Regions from separate parts of the Sphingobium sp. B2D3C genome, predicted to be linked through region 1. Evidence: predicted binding sites of a transcription regulator. Region 1 holds the regulator's gene; each other region holds the start of a gene.

The links. The regulator LexA, encoded in region 1, represses DNA repair genes until DNA is damaged. The targets are predictions, from matches to a motif close to GTTCCNCNCTTGTTCT.
Positions count from the first base shown of each region.
Region 2: a site for LexA is predicted at 3,463-3,478, ahead of M2339_RS09925 (ImuA family protein). Genes of this name have one in related genera too.
Region 3: a site for LexA is predicted at 2,711-2,726, ahead of M2339_RS10185 (Panacea domain-containing protein). Genes of this name have one in related genera too.

Region 1 covers NZ_JAOQOK010000001.1:947,677-952,045, forward strand. Annotated here, with positions in the region: gene gltX (glutamate--tRNA ligase) at 1-868, opposite strand, end outside; gene M2339_RS04355 (ComEC/Rec2 family competence protein) at 961-3,054, shown strand; gene lexA (transcriptional repressor LexA) at 3,079-3,783, opposite strand; gene M2339_RS04365 (bestrophin family protein) at 3,909-4,369, opposite strand, start outside.
Region 2 covers NZ_JAOQOK010000001.1:2,134,168-2,138,536, reverse strand. Annotated here, with positions in the region: gene M2339_RS09935 (error-prone DNA polymerase) at 1-1,234, opposite strand, end outside; gene M2339_RS09930 (Y-family DNA polymerase) at 1,231-2,805, opposite strand; gene M2339_RS09925 (ImuA family protein) at 2,687-3,460, opposite strand; gene M2339_RS09920 (nuclear transport factor 2 family protein) at 3,712-4,200, shown strand; gene M2339_RS09915 (hypothetical protein) at 4,197-4,369, shown strand, end outside.
Region 3 covers NZ_JAOQOK010000001.1:2,187,542-2,191,910, reverse strand. Annotated here, with positions in the region: gene M2339_RS10205 (hypothetical protein) at 8-334, opposite strand; gene M2339_RS10200 (DUF2171 domain-containing protein) at 582-980, shown strand; gene M2339_RS10195 (alpha/beta fold hydrolase) at 1,324-2,295, opposite strand; gene M2339_RS10190 (hypothetical protein) at 2,382-2,582, opposite strand; gene M2339_RS10185 (Panacea domain-containing protein) at 2,821-3,333, shown strand; gene M2339_RS10180 (hypothetical protein) at 3,365-4,093, shown strand; gene M2339_RS10175 (BrnA antitoxin family protein) at 4,196-4,369, opposite strand, start outside.

The DNA of each region.
Region 1 (4,369 bases):
GCTCGCGGCTGATGATCTCATCATCGCCATGGCCCCAGCCGAGTCGCAGCAGATAGTTGTTCACCGCCTCGGGCAGCATGCCCAGCTCGTCACGATAGGCATCGACGCCCATGGCGCCATGCCGCTTGGATAACTTGGCGCCATCCTGCCCGTGAATCAGCGGGATGTGCGCATAGACCGGCTCGGGCCAGTCCATCGCGCGGATGATGCCGAGCTGGCGGAAGGCGTTGTTGAGATGGTCATCGCCACGGATCACATGAGTGACGCCCATGTCATGATCGTCCACGACGACGGCCAGCATATAGGTGGGCGTGCCGTCCGAGCGGAGCAGGATCATGTCGTCCAGCTCGGCATTCTGCACGACCACACGGCCCTGCACGGCATCTTCGATGACGGTTTCGCCCTCGCGGGCCGCCTTCAGGCGAATGACATAGGGGGCATCGCCGCCTTCGGCGGGATCGCGGTCGCGCCAGCGCCCGTCGTAGCGCATCGGCTGACGCGCGGCGCGTTGCTGCTCGCGCAGGGCTGCCAGCTCTTCGGGAGTCGCGAAGCATTTATAGGCATGGCCGGCGTCGAGCAGGGCGTTGGCGACCTCGGCATGGCGTGCCGCACGCGCGAACTGGAAGACCGGTTCGTCATCGCCTGCAAGACCCAGCCAGCTCAAGCCGTCGAAGATCGCCTCGATCGCGGATTCGGTTGAGCGGGCGCGGTCGGTATCCTCGACGCGCAGTAGGAACTTGCCGCCGTGGTGACGGGCGAAAAGATAGTTGAACAGCGCCGTGCGTGCGCCGCCAATGTGGAGATATCCCGTAGGCGAGGGGGCAAAGCGGGTGACGACCGTGCCTGTTTGTTTCCGTCCTTCTGCCACGCTATGCCTGCTTTTCCCTTATGTCGCGGGTGGGTTTCCTAGTGAACGAGAATGCCCCTAGCACGCCTTTTCCGGCTCGACAAATACCGTTGTTGCGCCGCAGCAGTGTCTGGTTGGGACGGCTTCATGCGCGAGCGGAATCGGTGCTGGAGGCCGAGCGGGCGCAACTGCCACTGTGGGTGCCGATCCTGCTGGGCGCCGGGATTATCGCTTGGTTCACCCTGCCTGCGCCGCCGCAGTGGATGGCGTGGATCGCCTTCTGGCTGGGCGCCGCCGCCGCGTTTGGCGCCGTGGGGCGCGGAGGACGCTTGCCTGCTGCGCTGGCCGTCGGCGCGGTGCTGCTGGCGGCGGGCTGTCTGCTGATCTGGGCTAAAGCGCTGCTCGTGGCGCAGCCACCGCTCGCACGCGCCGCGGTGGTGGAGATGGAGGCGCGCGTCCTCTCGGCGACGCCCCTGGCTGCACGGGGACTGGTGCGGCTGGAGGTCGCGCCGCTATCCCGGCCCGATCTGCCGGCGCGGGTCCGCATCAACGCGGCGCCCGATCAGATGGCAGAGGAGATTGCCGCAGGGGACCGCATTGCCGTCCGAGCGTGGCTAATGCCGCCTGCACCGGCTGCCCTGCCGGGCGCTTATGATTTTGCGCGGACGGCCTATTTTTCCGGCCTCGGCGCTACCGGGCGGGCAGTCGGCAAAGTGCAGCGCCTCGATGCGGCAACCGCTGGCGGGGATGCGCGCGCGACTCTCGCCCACCACATCGCCGCGCGGTTGCCGGGACCGGAAGGGACGATCGCGATCACGCTCGCCACGGGCAATCAGAACTGGATCAGTGAGGCGGATGCGGACGCGATGCGGCGCAGCGGGCTTGCCCATCTGCTCTCGATCAGTGGCTTGCACGTCTCCGCGCTGATCGGCGGCGTGATTCTCATCATGGTCAGTCTGCTTGCGCTTTCGCCGACCCTTGCGCTGCGCTGGCCGGTGCTGATGATCGCCGCCTGCGTGGGCGGCGCGGCGGGCATCGGCTACACTGTGTTCACCGGGGCGCAGGTGCCGACGATCCGCTCGTGCATTGCCGCTCTGCTGGTAATCGCGGGCATGGCTCTGGGCCGTGAGGCCATCGGGCTGCGCTTGATCGCGACCGGCGCGCTGATCGTGATGATCTTTTGGCCCGAGGCTGTCATCGGCCCCAGCTTCCAGATGAGCTTCGTTGCCGTGACCGCAATCGTGGCGCTTTACGAATATCCCCCCGCACGGCGGCTGTACGAGCGACGCGATGAGGGGCGGATAAAACGCTGGACCCGCAGCCTGGGTGCCTTGCTGGCGACCGGTTTGCTGGTGGAGCTGGTGCTGACGCCGATTGCCTTTGCCCATTTCCATCGCTCGGGCCTGCTTGGCGCTGCGGCCAATATGATCGCCATTCCGCTCACAAGTTTCGTGGTAATGCCCGCCGAGGTGCTCGCGCTGGTGCTCGATGCCGTCGGGCTGGGGGCGCCGGTCTGGTGGGTCGTCGGCGTGGCGCTCAAATTCCTGCTATGGATTGCGCATACTGTCGCCAGTCAGCCCTTTGCGACGCTGTCGCTGCCCGTCTCCAGCGGACTGGCCTTTGCGCTCGCCATGATCGGCCTCTTGTGGGTGATGCTCTGGCACACGGCGCTCCGCTGGTGGGGCTTGCCTCTGGCGGCGCTTGGGTTTTTCCTGACATTTCTGGCACCGTCCGCCGACGTGCTCGTCACCGCCGATGGTCATCATGTGGCCGTGCGTCTGGGCGACGGGCGCATGGCGCTGTTGCGGGACCGAAGCGGAGACTATGTTCGGACGACTTTGGCCGAGGCGAGCGCTTATGACGGCGAGTTTGCGTCTCTCGCGCAGGCGCCGGACACGCGATGCACGCGGGACATGTGCGCGATGACATTGCCGGGCCGTGCTGACCAGCCGCCGGTTCACCTGCTGATCAGTCGCTCGCGCCTGCTCGTTCCCTATCCCGAGCTGGTGGCCGCCTGCGCACAGGCTGATCTGGTGATCGCGGACCGGCGCCTCCCGCCCGGATGTGTGCCGCGCTGGGCGAAGCTGGATCGGCCAGCGCTGAGCGCTATGGGCGGCGCACTGATCCTGCTCGACAGTCGGGAGATCGTGCCGGGCCACGACCCGCGCGGCCGCCATCCCTGGATCGTGGGTACCGGCTCGCGCTAGAGCCGGCGCCCCATATCGCCCGTCTCAGTTATAGCGCCGCAATAGCCCCGCGAGCCGACCCTGAATGCGTACCTGCCGCGCCTCATAGGTTTGCGGCTCATGGTCGCGATTGGCGGGATCGAGCCGCACCTTGCGGCCGTCATGATGGAAATATTTGAGCGTCGCTTCATTCTCGTCGATGAGGGCAACGACGATCTGGCCGTCGCGCGCCGTCTCGGTCCGCTGGATCAGCGCGAAGTCACCGTCAAAAATCCCCGCTTCGATCATCGAGTCACCGGAGACTTCCAGCGCGTAATGATCGCCGGCGCCCAGCAATGCGGCCGGGACCGGCAGCATGGTGTCGCTCTCCATCGCCTCGATGGGAAGACCGGCAGCGATGCGCCCATGCAGCGGAATTTCGATCACGTCATTGGCGGCGATTGGGATGGTCCGCGCCGGCGCGGTGGTCGCCTTGCGCAGCGGGGTCACGTTGGTGGTCGCCGCCGGCTCTTCCGTCCGCTCCGCCACGGGCATACCATCGGGCAGTTTAAGGATTTCGAGCGCCCGCGCACGATTGGGCAGCCTGCGGATGAAGCCGCGCTCTTCCAGCGCGCTGATCAGCCGATGGATGCCGGACTTCGACTTGAGGTCCAGCGCCTCCTTCATCTCCTCGAAACTGGGCGAGACGCCACCCTGATCGAGATGCTGCTTGATGTAGCTGAGCAGTTGCTGTTGCTTGGCGGTCAACATGAGTGGTTCCCCAATATGGAACGGACGGAGAACGTTTAGGAAACGAATCGAGCCACGTCAACACGGATCGGCCAAATATCTCACGGTTTGGTGAGCTGCGTGTAGCCCCACGCACGGGCGAGCGATCAGGTCAGGATGTGCTGATCGGGCGCGATGGGTGCGGGGAGGTCGGTCGCGCCGAGGCGGGCGAGCATTTCGCGTTCGACCGTCCGTGTCATCGCATCGAGCGGCAGATCGTTAGGATCATAGCCGAACGGGTCTTCCAGCTGATCGCCCAAAGCATCCAGCCCGAAGAAGGTGTAGCTCGCCACCAGCACCGGAATGAGGGCCCACCAGCCCAGCGAACCAGCCAGGGCGAAGGGCAGCAACAGGCAGAAGACATAGGTCGTACGGTGGAGGATGAGCGAATAGGTGAACGGAACCGGCGTGCTGGCGATCCGTTCACAGGCCGCCTGCACATCGCTGAGCGCCTTGAGTTGGCCCTCGATGAGCGAGTGGTGGATGGGGTTGATCTGCCCGTCGGCTGCGAGGCGTAGGCAATGTGCGCCCATCTCATAAAGCACCGTGTCGGTCGGGTTCGGGGAGG
Region 2 (4,369 bases), 1.2 Mb from region 1:
TCACCGTGGCGGCAATGCCGGCCCGCTCGCGGCCATAGCGAGCATAGATATACTGCATGATTTCCTCGCGGCGCTCATGCTCGAAATCCACGTCGATATCGGGCGGTTCATGGCGCTCTTCCGAGAGGAAGCGCGAGAACAGCAGCTTCTCCCGCACCGGATCAATCGGGGTGATGCCGAGGAAATAGCAGACCAGAGAATTGGCCGCGCTGCCCCGGCCCTGGCACAGGATCGGCTGCTCGAGGCTGCGGGCGTGGCGCACGATATCGTGCACGGTGAGGAAGTAATAAGCGTAGTTCCGCTTGCGGATCAGCGCATATTCCTCATCCAGCACCTTTTGGTATTTTTCGGGCAGGCCATCGGGGAAATATTCGCGGCCACCCTCCTGCACCAGATGTTCCAGCCAGGCCTGCGGTTGCCAGCCTTCGGGCACCGGTTCGTGCGGATATTCATAGCGCAGGTCATCGAGCGTGAAGGCGATGCGCGAGAGAATGTCGGTGCTGGCCGTCACGGCTTGCGGGCACGTGCGGAACAGGCGGGCCATTTCGGCAGGCGGCTTGAGATGCCGTTCGGCATTGGCGAGCAGGCGTCGACCCGCCGCAGCGATGGTCGTGCCTTCGCGAATGCAGGTCAGGATATCGTGCAGCGGTCGCGCGTCGGGATGATCGTAGAGCGCGTCGCACGTGGCAAGCAGAGGCACGCCGCAAGCCGCGCCGAGAGCCTGGGCTTGCGCCAGTCGTCGCGCATCCGCGCCGCTGCGCTGCATGGTCGCCGCCAGCCACACCGCGCCGGGACGCGCCTCCGTCAGCCGCTCCAACAGGCTCCGGTCACGCCCGGTGGCGATCAGCAACAGGTCGTCGGCATGATCGAGCAGATCCGGCAGATTGAGCGTGCAATCACCTTTTTCCGCGCGGCGGTTACCCAGCGTCAGCAGTCGTGTCAGTCGTCCCCAGCCATGGCGGGTGGCAGGATAGGCGACGATATCCGGCGTCCCATCCGCAAAGACCAGCCGCGCGCCGACGACAAGGCGGAAACCGGTGGCAGGCCCGCCGATCTCCCGCCAGGCCACATGCGCGCGCACGACGCCTGCCACCGTGTTGCGATCCGCAATGCCCAACCCGGCCATGCCCAGATGATGGGCCTGCGCCACCATATGCGCGGGATGCGAAGCGCCGCGCAGGAAGCTGTAATTGGTGGCCGCGACCAGCTCTGCGAAAGGGGGCGGGTCGTTCATGCGAACAGCCCGTGGAGATACCAGTTCGGATCGGGCTTTTCATCATAAAGCCCGTGGCGGAAGATCCAGTAGCGTCGCCCGCGCACGTCCTCGATCCGGTAATAGTCCCGCGTCAGCCCTGCCTTGCCGGGGGCTTCGCCGCCCTTGCGCCGCCACCATTCGGAGGCGATCCGCTCGGGGCCTTCGTAGAGCCGCACCTCGTGCAGCCTGCGTTTCCAGCGGAAGCGATGCGGCGGGCCGTCCGGCACTTGCGCGATCACCTCCACCGGCTGCGGCGGATCGAACAGGAACAGCGGCCGCAAGGGCGGCTCGCCCACCGGCGGCGTGGGCCATGGAAGGGGGGCGCGGGCATGGATCGCCGGCAAGGCCAGCTGCGCCTGTTCGGGAATATGGCTGTCCTGCGGCTCAAGGCGACACAGGCTGGCCGGCCCCAGGCGGGTGCTCAACCGGTCGATCAGATCGGCCAGCGCGCCGGCATCCTGCTCGCTGCCATCCAGAGCCGGCTGGCTGGTGCCGAGCGGCTCGGTGACGGGCAGGAACAAGGTGATGCGGTCATAGCCGAAACCGGGGTCGAGCGGGTCGGCCAGCGTCCCGATGCGTTCGTCGAACAGGCGCAGCACCGGCGCCGGATCGCGCGTGGGCAGACCGGTCTCGATCGCCAGCCGATGGCGCGCGCCATCGCTGCGGAACAATGTCAGGACAAAGCGCCGGCCACCCAGTCCGCGCTCATCGAGTGTCCGGGCCGCCTCGCGCAGCAGGTCGAGAAAACAGGCGGCGATGCTGGCCTGCAAGGCAACCGGCTCGGCAAAACGGCGCTCGAAATGGAGCGGCTGGGGCTGTGCGAGCGGATCGATCGGCGCCTGCTCCTCGCCCAGCAGGCGGCGCAAGGCAGTCACCGCGTCCGCCCCGAATCGCGCGGCGATGCTGGCGGCGGCCCGCGACGCCAGATCGCCGATGGTCTTTAGCCCGGCGCGGCGCAAGGCGAGCGTCGCCTCTTCGTCCAGCCCCAGCGCCAGCACGGGCAGCGCCCGCAGCGCCTCCCGCTCGCTGGTGACGGGCAGGCGGGCATGACGGGCCAGCGCCTGCGCGCCCTGCGCGGTGGAGGCTGTGGCCATGCGCACGCTCATGCCAATCGCGGCGAAGGCATCCTCGGCCTGCGCGGCCAGGCCTGCCTCGCCGCCGAACAGATGGTCGCTTCCCGCAATATCCAGCGTTATCCCATCGGGCGGGGCGAGGGTGACATGCGGCGACCAGGCGATGCAATGCCGGGCCAGCCGCTGCAGCCAGTGACGGTCGGCCTCTTCGTCCATGTCGGCCACGATGAGGTCGGGCTGCAGCGCGCGGGCATCGGCCAGCGTCTGGCCCGGCAAGATGCCGAGCGCGTGGGCCTGCGCATCGACGGCGCACAGCCGCAATGCGCCCTTGATCTTGGCGACGAGAACCAGCGGCCCGTTAGGCTGCCCGCCGGTCCCCGCGCTGTCGATCCCCTGCTGAATCCGCAGCCTTTCTGTGGGCAGGAGCGGAAACCACAGCGCCAGATAGCGCCGCTTCACGGAACAAGCGTCGGTCACGGTCCCACTCCAGCCGCCAGGAAAGGCCGCAAGGGCCGGAACGTTGGCGCAGCAAGGTCACATCGAAGGTCGGCAGTCCGGGCGCATTGCCCGGCAGCGCGAGCGAAGGTGCGGCGGCCACCTGCCAGCGGGTCTGACCCGCGCTGGGCACGGGCGGCGCGTCAGGGCGCAGCAGCAGCAGCGTCACGCCGGATTTCTCTGCCGCCAGAGTCAGGCGGCGGCTGGCGGTCAGGTCCAGTGCGGGCATCGGCCCCCAGCCTTCCACCACGACCGCGCTCAGGCCAGAGCAGCGCAAGGCATCCACGGCGGCACGCAGCAGGTCCATGCCGTCCCTGACGGTGCCGATCAGCCCCAGGCCGGGGGCGCCGCCCAGTTCGGCCCAGCCATGGCCCTGCGCTACGCCGCCTTTTCGGCTCGCCTGTCGCTCGCGGAGCCACAGCACCTTGCCGTCGGCCTCGCTCAGACCTGTCGCCAGCGAGACGACGAAACCCGCCGCTGCCGCGACATCGTCCACCTCTGCCGCATAGACTTCATGTACTCGCCCGCGCGCCAGCCCGCCGCCCAGCAGCGTATCGATCGCGGCGATGCCGAACGCCTTTCGGGAGGGGGCATCCGGCATCGCGTGATCGCACAAAAGGGCAGGGGCGAGTCTCATATGTTCCTATTATGTTCCTATTCTGAGCAGGGTCAAGGGATCGTTCCGGCAGCTTGTCCCATCGCGACCCAAGCCATTGGAGTGGAACGATCATTGGCCCGCCAGCCTCCGTCAGAAGGTCACAAGGGCGGTTTCGCTCACCGGGCATTTCGCTTGACAAGGCGGCCCTGCAGGACGGAATAAACTACAACGACGTATCACGATTTATCCGCTGCATGCGGATGTGCGTCATGAGGGGGAGGTCACAGGGGATGCGGTTCAGCTCAGCCGTCGGCAAAGCGCTCATGCTTGCTCTGCTCGGATCGCTCGCCCAAACGGCTGTGGCGGCCGAGAATTGCCCGTCGCCGGGCATGACCAAGGCCGATTTCGAGCGCTATTTCCTCTGTTTCAATGCGCGCGATTATGCCTGCTTCACCAGCTATTACGACGCCGATGTCGTCCTGGTGAAAGGCGGGAAGTGGCCCGATCTCAAGGGGCGCGATGCCATCATCGCCTTTTATCGCGACGTCGATGCCCGTGGGCTGAAGGAGCATGTCACCCCGCACGCCATCGAGGTGCAGCCACAGGGCGCGACGGTCGATCTGGAAGCGCATTTTCAGGCCACCAGCGACTGGCCCGACTTTGGCTCACGGCCCTTGAAGGCGGGCGATGACTGGCGGTTGCGCGGCGTGCTGCTCTACGAGATTCCATGCGGCAAGATCACCCGCATCCGGCCCCGCCCGCGTCCCGTGCAGCCATGATCGCGCGTCCCATCCGGGGGCTGGCCGCGATGGCCGCGCTCCTGCTCGCCGCCCCGGCGATGGCTGCCGGACCTGCCGCACCGGCGGCCTGTGACCGCACCTGCCTCACCGAGATCATGGACCAGTATCTGGCCGCCATGATCGCGCGCGCGCCCGCTAGGGCGCCGAT
Region 3 (4,369 bases), 1.2 Mb from region 1:
CTCGTCATCACCGGCCGCGCCACCGATCGACATAGACGGTCACCGTCTTGGTCTTGCGCGCGCCCACGCCGAAGACGACGATGCCGAGGAAATAGCCGAAATCATACCATCCGCCATTATTGGGCACGGCATAGACGGCGACATCGTCCGCGATCAGCGAGAGCGCCCAGGCGAAGGGAAAGATGAAGCCGTGCCACAGGCCGAGCAGGAAGCCGGGCGTATCCGGCGCGCTGCTCACCGCCGCGGCGCTCTGCCGGGCGCATCCGCCAAGGATCAGCAGCAGGCCCGCCGGCAAGGCGAGCGCGGCGCCGGTGCCGGCGGAGGGGCGGGGCATGGGGTGCTTGGTCATCGCGTCGGTCATCCGCTGCTGTGTGACCGCTCAGGCGGCCGGACGCATTGACCCGTATCAAAAGCGGCGCGCGCCGTCTCGCGCCGGATTGCGCTCGGCGCCGGCTGTGAACGGCCCAGTCGTGGCTGCGATGCGCTGGATGGGGCGGGGTTTTCGGAACGCTCCGCCGCCTCGGCCGTTCTCTCTTCAATACCATCTAGTTCATTGTATCTGCAGAGAAAAGGAGTGAGCCATGTTCGAGAAGTGGCGCATCAAGGAGCATATGGAAGTCGCGGACGCGAGCGGCCGCCATGTCGGCACCGTCGACAAGGTGGACGGCGATCTGCTGGTCCTCACCCGCACGGATTCGGCGGACAGCCGCCATCACCAGATCAACCTCGATTATGTCGACAGCATCCATGACGATCGCGTCACGCTCAAGCCCGATACGCCGATGCCCGAGGGCCTGACGATTGGCGGCGGCTATGCCGATGGCACGCGCCCCGGCGTCCAGTCCGGCGGCGTGAAGACGGACAGCTATGCCGGCAGCGCGGCGACCACCAGCACGACCGGCACCAACGAGAATTCGCAGATCTTCGGCACCAGCGGCCTTGGCACCGGCATGGGCGGCTCCGGCACGCCCTCGACCTGAGGCACATTCGCCCGAACAAGTCCGGTGGCCGGGTCCCTCCCGCCCGGCCACCAACATATGGCTGCGACGAAAGAGCGCCTGCACGCGTCCGTCCGATGCAGCGGGACGGCCCAACGTGCGTCAGGCGCGATTGATCGCGCAGCCCTTGTTCCCTGGCCTGTCGACCCTATCTGATAGGGAGCAGGTTCAGTGAATGCTGCACCCAAAGGGGTAGAAAGTCGCTTCGGCGGTGATCTCCCACACACAGCCGAGCGGCTGAAAAGGGTCCGGTCTCCCATCCCCCCACCCCCCGGGAGGCCGGACTTCTTTTCCGCTCACATCTTCCGAAAAATTGGTCCCGAGATCAGTCGCGCAGGAAGGCCTGCAGCGCCGTGAGCGTCCCCTGCGGGTCACTTTCCTGCAGATTGTGCGTGGCATTGGGCAGCGCATGGCCTCGCACGTCCGTCGCCTCGGCCTGCCACACGCCCAATATGTCATCGAACAGGCGCGGATAGAGCCCCTTGCCGGCCCAGATGGCGAGCAGCGGGCAGGTGATCTTCTTGCCTGCGGCCAGATCGGCATGGTCCAGATCCAGATCGACCGAGGCCGAGGCACGATAATCCTCGCACATCGCATGGAGCATGGCCGGGTCGAGCCGGTGGCGATCATATTCCCGTTCGATCTCGCTGGACGCCTCGCCCGCTCGCGCCTGGTAGCGCGCCAGCGTCTCCTCCTCCGGAATGGGCGCGGGGCGCAGGAAGCTGAACCAGTGATAATAGCCGCGCACGAAGCCGAGCGTGACATGGCTGTAGAGATAATGCTCCGGCAAGATGTCCAGCACGGCGAGCTTGCGGACCTTCTCGGGATGATCCAGCGCCATCCGCCGCCCGACCCGCGCGCCGCGATCATGCCCGACGAGCAGAAAGCGCTCATGGCCCAGCTGCGCCATCACCTCCACGCCATCCTGCGCCATCGCCCGCTTGGAATAAGCCGAATGATCCGCGCCGCCCTCCGGCTTGCTGCTATCCCCATAACCGCGCAGATCGGCCAGCACGACGGTATAATCCCGCGCCAGTGCCGGGGCGACCAGATGCCAGGTGACAAGCGATTCCGGCGCGCCATGGAGCATGAGCAACGGCGGCCCCGATCCGCCCGTGACAACATTGATCTCCGCGCCACTGGTCTTGATCCGCAGGTTGCGAAAGCCGGGGTAGAGCTTCTGCCAGAGCGGCGGGGCAGGGGACTGCGCCTGCGCGGCGGCGGGCGCGATATTGGGGGCGAGGCTTGCGGCGCCGACGGCGGCGGTTTGCTTGATGAAGTCGCGTCGGCTGTTCATGGGGCGGGCCTCTCCGGTTTTGCTGCGAACTATGCGCGCTCTCAGAGTGAGGGGCCGGCGGGAGGCGGTCAAGCGTGTCGGCGGCCTTACCAGTTGCCCCCAACGTCCCTGATGGCCTTGAGCAATGCCTTCTTGCTGTCCGTGCGGCGGGCGCCGCTGTTGCGGGGGATGTCGGCGTCCGTAATGCCGAGTTCCGCGCGGCGGCGGGCAATGCGCGCGCCGAGTTCTTCGAGCGGGATCGGCTCAGTCTTGGAGATCTTCGACGCCATAATCACCTGCCGTTTCATAGCGGATGCGCTTTTTCATATACGGCAGATCAAGCCCTTCTGAAAGGCGATAGAGCGCGCGGGCCTGTGAATTTAGCGGGGTTTGTCGTTCCAAGATAGGGAACGGGCTATTCTTGCATTCGCCGTTTGTTCGCTATATGTTCTTGCGATAGACTCCTTCCGAAGGTGCCTGCAATTCTATAGACGCATTGACCACTACCGGATTGAGCGCATCCTTTAGAAAAAACGGCGGATTTGTTTGTCTAAGAACGTCCATGTTGATGCCAAAGAGTTGGCCAATCTTCTCTTAGATTGGGCAGATGAAATGAATGTGCCGGTTACTCCAATGAAGCTTCAAAAACTTCTTTACTATTGCCATTCTGATTTTCTTCTCCTGACGGGAGGTGAGTTGCTCTCAGAAGAATTCGAAGCTTGGCAATATGGTCCGGTATTGGGTGAGGTATTTCAAGAGTTTAAGATTTTTTCTTCTCATCCTATCACTAAACGTGCCTCACGCTTTGACCCAATTTCCGCCACGAGGGTACAGTCAAAGGCTGCTGACCTCGGGCCAAACCGTGACGTTGTTAAGGCAATATTTCACTCGTATGCTCACCTTTCGGCGTCTGCCTTGTCGAGAATGTCCCACATCGAAAGCGGGCCGTGGCAGGAAGCTCTTAATCTGTTCGAGCGCGGCCGTAATATGGGTAAGCGAATAGGCAACGATTTGATCCGCTCCCATCATCGCCTAGAGAGAATTTCGATCGCACATTGACTTTGTGATCACGTTCTGTTCCATTTTGAGAATGGTTAATCAGATTCGATCCAATGCGCCCCTCGCTCTTTCTGTCGCTTCAATGACAGTACCCGGCAACGTGCTTGCAACGGTTTCAAATATAATGGAATTCGATGGCGCGAGCATCGGGTTCACGCATCATAAGACGTGGGAAGCACTCCCTGTTGCACTCAGAGGGGTTATCAGGCCCGAGTCTTCAAACATTGTCTTCCCCGGGACTCATCCACGGGTGGAAGCTTGCGTGATGGCTTTATTTCGGCTGGGACAGCAGAACCCAGTCGAAACGCGTCGATTTGTTGATTTTCCTGATGCAAAGTTAAAAACAGTCAATGATATTGAATGGGGCCCCAACATATTCATCAAGGTAAAGGGTGTCTGCTGGTACGTGCGGGATGGGAATGCAGTGATTCCACTGTTGCAACCCAGAAAGAAGCCTCTACCGGAAAGTGGAATGGCATTTTATGCCAGTCTTGGTCGCCAAGCTTTCTGTAAAGGTGATTGGCGAGAGGCAGTGATAGATTTGATCGATCTATCAGGTGACGATGATGAAGTCGTAGCGCAACCAATCTATCAATCCGATCTCTCAAAGCTTGATGATCGAATGATTGCGCAATACGTGACTACATTTATGGCAGCCAAGGAACGTGCAGACGCCTTGCGTGCTAGTAAGACTAAAAATCCACCTAAGTCAAAGCAAAGAGGGCTTTTCGATCCTCCTGAGCCTAATAGTCCAGAGTAGTTAAGCGGTGATTGGGCTCTCAGTCCTTCTTACGAGAAACCTGAAACCAGATCCCGCCGGCATGGCAGGGCGTATCGTTCACAACTTATGCGAAGGTTCACTTTACAACCCTGCAGCCTTCCGCAGTGCCTCATTGATCCGCGACTGCCAGCCCGGCCCATCGGCGCGGAAGCGGTCGATGACGGCTTCGTCGAGGCGCAGGGAGACGAGGCGTTTGGTTGAGCCGGCGGGGCGGCCGCGACGGATGAGTTTTTCGCCGATGCGGATTTCGGCGCG